2 regions of the Acidovorax sp. ST3 genome follow, and region 1 is predicted to be linked to the other one. Evidence: riboswitches for the same ligand, from Rfam matches in the RefSeq annotation. Region 1 holds a riboswitch; the other holds the start of a gene.
What was found. Region 1 has a riboswitch for S-adenosylhomocysteine ahead of metH (methionine synthase). Riboswitches for the same ligand answer to the same signal wherever they lie in the genome.

Region 1 (3,415 bases):
TGGCCAGGGTCATGTCCCCCGAGTCGGATACGTGGAGGGACAGCCGCCCCTGGTACCTGCCCGCGATGGCCGCGAGCGACGGGGCCTGGTTCAACGCGCTGGAGTACGCGCCTACGAACGCGCCTTCTTGGAGTTGCATTTGCATGCGGCCGTTCGGGGTGTAGGTGCCGCTGTAGCTGCCTTCCAGGATGTCGGCCTCGATGCCCGTTCCGCTGAGTTTGCCATCAGCCCACGATGTGGCTCCGTGCAGCACGAAGCCCCCCGCCAGCGAGCCGTCGGGGCGGCGGTAGTGGCCCCAGGTATCCCCATCTTCCAACACCAACAGGGTCAGCGTGCGTCCCGTCGGCAACGTACCGGTCCACAGTCCTGTGGGATTCGCCAACGGTTGGGCTGGAGGCGGTGGTGTGGGCGTGGGCCCCGGTGTGATTTCCGATGTGTCGACCGCGACGGCCAGCTCGCCATGGCGCTGGGATACGGGGTCCGGCTCGGGCGTCAACCCCATCAAAATCAGGTGGGTGCCGTCATGCCAAGCCGCCCCCGACATGCGGGGCGACTCGCTCCGGAACAGGGTGGCGTCGGAGCAGCCCTCGCCTGAAAAACTCACTTGCAGGTCAAACACGTTTTTCCCGCTCGTGCGCGGCTTGAGGCTACCGTTGCCCACGCACTTCAGCGCAGGGATGACGCGCAGAGTGCCGGAATCAGAGAGGGTGACGAACCATGGGGACGCAAGTCCCCCTTTGCCGGAGGCCCAGCGACCGCCAGCGAACGCGGGTAGTGATGCGCGCTGGTCATAGCTGCTTACGTAGTGGCCCACAAAGTTGGAAAACCCCAGACGCGCATCGATGCTGTCGCGTGGCGTATAGGTGCCGCTGTAGCTGGTACCGGGTGCTGCGGGCACATCGGAACCGCTGATTTTGCCGTCCACAGAAGACATCGTGCCTCGCAGCGCGGAGAGCGGCGATCCCAAGCCAACGAGGCCCCAGGTATCGCCGTTCTCCAGCACCAACACGCTCGCGGCGGGGCCGGCCAAGCTACCTACGGGCGAAGTGCCCGTCCATATGCCTTCCGCCGTGGTGTGCGTGGGCTGTGGCGGTGCACGGTCGCTGCCTCCGCCGCAAGCGGCCAAAAGCATGGCGCTCGCCAATACTGAGCATGCGGTTGCGCGATTCATAACTATCCCCTGCATAGTTTCTTGAAGGGGACAGTGTAGCCAGCACAGGTCGAATAACCCCGTTGGGTTTGGCGGACCGCCCGATTCCAGGCGACCAGCCCTCGCGGCTGTCCGCGCAAGCCTGCGCTGCCAAGCCGGTAAAATGCAGTCCATCCCAAGGAGCGTTGCAACGGGCCGTTCACCGGCGCGCCAGGCTTGGGATGTTCTCTTTGTGCAACGACGCTCACCTGTTATCTGCCTTTTTGCACAGGTGAGTCCTATGTCTGCGTCTGCCCCGTCCCTGCCCCCCATGAAGCTGTCCGGCCTGGAGCCCGTCTCCATTGGCGAGGGCACGCTGTTCGTCAACATCGGCGAGCGCACCAACGTCACCGGCTCCAAGGCGTTTGCGCGCATGATTTTGAACGGCCAGTACGAAGAAGCCCTGGCCGTGGCGCGCCAGCAGGTGGAAAACGGCGCGCAGGTCATCGATATCAACATGGACGAGGCCATGCTCGACAGCAAGGCCGCCATGGTGCGGTTTCTGCAGCTCATCGCGTCCGAGCCCGACATCGCCCGCGTGCCCATCATGGTCGATAGCTCCAAGTGGGACGTGATCGAAGCGGGCCTGCGCTGCATCCAGGGCAAGGGCATCGTCAACTCCATCAGCATGAAAGAGGGCGTGGAGAAGTTCAAGCACGAGGCGCGCCTCGTGAAGCGCTACGGCGCTGCCGCCGTGGTGATGGCGTTTGACGAAGTGGGCCAGGCCGACACCTACGCCCGCAAGATCGAGATCTGCGAACGCGCCTACCGCGTGCTGGTGGATGAGGTGGGCTTCCCGCCCGAGGACATCATCTTCGACCCCAACATCTTTGCAGTGGCCACCGGCATTGAAGAGCACAACAACTACGCGGTCGATTTCATCGAGGCCACGCGCTGGATCAAGCAGAACCTGCCGGGCGCCAAGGTCTCGGGTGGTGTGTCCAACGTGTCGTTCAGCTTCCGTGGCAACGACCCGGTGCGCGAGGCCATCCATACCGTGTTCCTGTACCACGCCATCAAGGCCGGCATGGACATGGGCATCGTCAACGCCGGCATGGTGGGCGTGTACGACGACCTGGAGCCCGTGCTGCGCGAGCGCGTGGAAGACGTGGTGCTCAACCGCCGCCCCGACGCTGGCGAGCGCCTGGTCGAGATTGCCGAAACCGCCAAGAGCGGCGCCAAGGACGAGAGCAAGAAGCTCGAATGGCGCGGCACGCCCGAACACCCCAAGACGGTGGGCGAGCGCCTGTCGCACGCGTTGGTGCATGGCATCACCGACTTCATCACCGAAGACACCGAAGAGGCTTACCGCGAGATCCTGGCCAAGGGCGGCCGCCCGCTGCATGTCATCGAAGGCCCGCTCATGGACGGCATGAACGTGGTGGGCGACCTGTTCGGCGCGGGCAAGATGTTCCTGCCGCAGGTGGTGAAAAGCGCGCGCGTGATGAAGCAGGCCGTGGCCCACCTGATTCCCTACATCGAGGAAGAAAAGCGCCAGGACGAGCTGGCCGGCCGCGACGTGCGCAGCAAGGGCAAGATCGTCATTGCCACCGTCAAGGGCGACGTGCACGACATCGGCAAGAACATCGTCACCGTCGTGCTCCAGTGCAACAACTTCGAGGTGGTGAACATGGGCGTGATGGTGCCCTGCCACGAGATCCTGGCCAAGGCCAAAGTCGAGGGGGCGGACATCGTGGGCCTGTCGGGCCTCATCACCCCCAGCCTCGAAGAGATGCAATACGTGGCCGGCGAGATGCAGAAAGACGAGCACTTCCGCGTCAAGAAGATCCCGCTGCTGATTGGTGGCGCCACCACCAGCCGCGTGCACACCGCCGTCAAGATCGCGCCGCATTACGAAGGCCCCGTGGTCTACGTGCCCGACGCCTCGCGCAGCGTGAGCGTGGCGCAAAGCCTGCTGGGCGACGGCGTGCAGAGCTACGTGGATGAGCTGAACGCCGACTACGACAAGGTGCGCACCCAGCACGCCAACAAAAAGGCCACACCCCTGTGGCCCCTGGCCAAGATCCGCGCCAACAAGACACCCGTGGACTGGTCGGCCTACCAGCCCGCCGTGCCCCGTGCGCTGGGCCGCCGCGTGTTTAAGAACTTTGACCTGGCCGAGCTGGCCAAGTACATCGACTGGGGCCCGTTCTTCCAGACCTGGGACCTGGCCGGCCCGTACCCCGCCATCCTCACCGACGAGATCGTGGGCGTGGAAGCCACGCG
Region 2 (3,415 bases), on a different contig from region 1:
TTTTTGAGTCAAATCGGCTGGTAGCGCTAGTGAATCATGCGCCAGCAGCTATCAATTTATGAGCAATCAAGCATTGCTCAGCATCACGGCGCCACACCACCGTGCGCGCGCCCTGTCGCCAGGGCGCGCGCACCGGGATCAGTAGCGGTAGGTGTCAGGCTTGTAGGGGCCTTGCTTGGGCACGCCGATGTAGGCGGCCTGTTCGTCGGTCAGCTCGGTCAGCATGGCGCCCACCTTCTTGAGGTGCAGGCGCGCCACCTTTTCGTCCAGGTGCTTGGGCAGCACGTAGACCTTGCCGTTTTCGTAGTAGTCGCTGTGAGTGAACAGCTCGATCTGGGCAATGGTCTGGTTGGCAAAGCTCGACGACATCACGAAGCTGGGGTGGCCCGTGCCGCAGCCCAGGTTCACCAGACGGCCCTTGGCCAGCAGGATGATGCGCTTGCCGTCCGGGAAGATCACATGGTCCACCTGGGGCTTGATCTCTTCCCACTGGTACTGCTCGAGCGTGGCGACCTGGATTTCGTTGTCAAAGTGGCCGATGTTGCAGACGATGGCCTGGTCTTTCATGGCCAGCATGTGCTCGTGGCGGATCACGTCCTTGTTGCCGGTGGTGGTCACAAAGATGTCGGCCTTGTCGGCCGCGTATTCCATGGTCACGACCTTGTAGCCTTCCATTGCGGCCTGCAGGGCATTGATGGGGTCGATCTCGGTCACCCACACCTGGGCGCTCAGGGCGCGCAGGGCCTGGGCGCTGCCCTTGCCCACGTCGCCGTAGCCCGCGACCACAGCCACCTTGCCGGCGATCATCACGTCCGTGGCGCGCTTGATGCCGTCCACCAGCGACTCTCGGCAACCGTACAGATTGTCGAACTTGGACTTGGTCACCGAGTCGTTCACGTTGATCGCGCGGAACATCAGCGAGCCCTTGGCCGACATTTCCTTCAGGCGGTGCACGCCAGTGGTGGTTTCTTCGGTCACGCCGATGATCTGGGCGCTCTTGCGGCTGTACCAGGTCGGGTCTTGCGCCAGCTTGGCCTTGATGGAAGCGAACAGGCAGGTTTCTTCCTCGCTGGTGGGGTTGGCGATGAGGGACGCGTCCTTTTCGGCGCGCTTGCCCAGGTGCATCAGCAGCGTGGCATCGCCACCGTCGTCCAGGATCAGGTTGGGGCCTTCGCCGTCGGTGCCGGCCGCGCCGAAGTCAAAGATGCGGTGGGTGTAGTCCCAGTATTCGGCCAGGGTTTCGCCCTTGATGGCGAACACAGGCGTGCCAGCGGCAGCAATCGCGGCGGCGGCGTGGTCTTGCGTGGAGAAGATGTTGCACGAGGCCCAGCGCACTTGGGCTCCCAGCGCCTGCAGGGTCTCGATCAGCACCGCCGTCTGGATGGTCATGTGCAGCGAGCCGGTAATGCGTGCGCCCTTGAGCGGCTGCTTGGCCGCGAATTCTTCGCGGATGGCCATCAGGCCGGGCATTTCGGTTTCGGCGATGCGGATCTCTTTGCGGCCCCATTCGGCCAGGCCGATGTCGGCAATGATGCAGTCGGTGTTGACCGGGGCGTTGACGCGTGCGTTCATGATGGTGTGCTCCAAAGCATGTTTGAAAAGCCACTGCGCGAAGGGGATGGTCGATACGCCTCACCGCACGCGAAGTGGATGAGCGTCGTTGCTAGATGACTCCGAGCCTCACGCCCCGCCTGTGCTGGGGACGCTGCAACGCTCCTCGGATCGGCGGATTATAAAAGCAAGTGCATTCCCGGCGCCATGCCCGAGGGGGTGAATTCATCCCGGACCTTGCACGGAACAGTAAAATCCCGCGACTGCCGCCCCTGCGACCCATGCAGGTCCCGGCCCGAAGATTTCTTGCGCAGGGCGCTCTGCCCCGCACCCATCCCATTCAGGAACCCCTGTGTCCTACGCCCCAGAAACCCGGCGCCGCCGCACCTTTGCCATCATTTCCCACCCCGACGCCGGTAAAACGACGCTGACGGAAAAGCTGCTGCTGTTCTCGGGCGCGATCCAGATCGCGGGTGCCGTCAAGGGCCGAAAGGCCAGCCGCCATGCCACCTCCGACTGGATGGAAATCGAAAAGCAGCGCGGCATCTCGGTAGCCAGCTCGGTCATGCAGATGCTGTACCGCGAGCATGTGATCAACCTGCTCGACACGCCCGGCCACAAGGACTTCTCGGAAGACACCTACCGCGTGCTCACCGCCGTGGACTCGGCGCTGATGGTGATCGACGCCGCCAACGGTGTGGAAGCACAAACCCGCCGCCTGATCGAGGTCTGCCGCCAGCGCGACACGCCCATCATCACCTTCGTCAACAAGATGGACCGCGAGGTGCGCGACCCGCTGGACATCATGGACGAGGTCGAGCGCGAACTGGGCATGCCCTGCTGCCCCATGACCTGGCCCGTGGGCCAGGGCAAGAGCTTTGGCGGCATCATCAACTTGCGCACCAAGACGATGACGGTGTTCGAATCCGGCAGCGAACGTCGCCCGCAGGACTTCGAATCCATCCCGCTCACCGATGTGGACACCCTGCGCGCCCGCTTCGGCGCAGAGTTCGACGCCGCCATGGACAGCATGGAGCTGGCTACCGGTGCATCGCCCGCCTGGGACCATGAAGCCTTCCTGGCCGGCAAACTGACCCCCGTGTTCTTCGGCTCCGGCGTGAACAACTTCGGGGTGATGGAAGTGCTGGACGCCCTGGTGGACATGGCCCCGCCGCCCGGCCCGCGCGTGAGCACGCTGGAGGTGAACAAACAGCCCGTCGTCAAGACCATCCAGCCCGAGGACGAAGGTTTCTCCGGCGTGGTGTTCAAGGTGCAGGCCAACATGGACGCCAACCACCGCGACCGCATCGCCTTCGTACGCGTGGCCAGCGGCAAGTACACGCCGGGCATGAAGCTCAAGGTACAGCGCACCGGCAAGGAGCTGCGCCCCACATCGGTGGTGACCTTCATGTCCCAGCGCCGCGAGGCCGTCGAAGAAGCCTACGCGGGCGACATCATTGGCTTCACCACCCACGGCGGCGTGCAGCTGGGCGACACCATCACCGACGGCGCCAACCTGCAGTTCACCGGCCTGCCCTTCTTCGCGCCCGAAATGTTCATGACCGTGGTCCTCAAGAACCCGCTGCGCACCAAGCAGCTCCAGCAAGGCCTGGCCCAGCTGGGCGAAGAAGGCGCGATCCAGGTCTTCAAGCCCGACGCCGGCGGCAACATGCTGCTGGGCGCCGTGGGCCAGCTTCAGTTTGAAGTGGTGCAGCACCGCCTGAAGGCTGAGTACGACGCCGACGTGCGCCTGGAAGGCTGTCAGTACACGGGCGCCCGCTGGATCACCGCCGACAACGCGGCCGACCTGCGCGCCTTTACCGATGCCTACCCGCTGCGCCTGGCGCACGACGCGGCGGACACG

Region 2: it holds a riboswitch for S-adenosylhomocysteine, as region 1 does, so the genes downstream of both, ahcY (adenosylhomocysteinase) here and metH (methionine synthase) in region 1, are expected to answer to the same signal.

Annotation. Positions count from the first base shown of each region.
Region 1 is NZ_QKVP01000004.1:171,620-175,034, reverse strand. Features, by position in the region: gene DNK89_RS13490 (hypothetical protein) at 1-1,132, opposite strand, end outside; S-adenosyl-L-homocysteine riboswitch at 1,322-1,403, shown strand; gene metH (methionine synthase) at 1,461-3,415, shown strand, end outside.
Region 2 is NZ_QKVP01000003.1:687,925-691,339, forward strand. Features, by position in the region: gene ahcY (adenosylhomocysteinase) at 139-1,572, opposite strand; S-adenosyl-L-homocysteine riboswitch at 1,646-1,725, opposite strand; gene DNK89_RS12385 (peptide chain release factor 3) at 1,904-3,415, shown strand, end outside.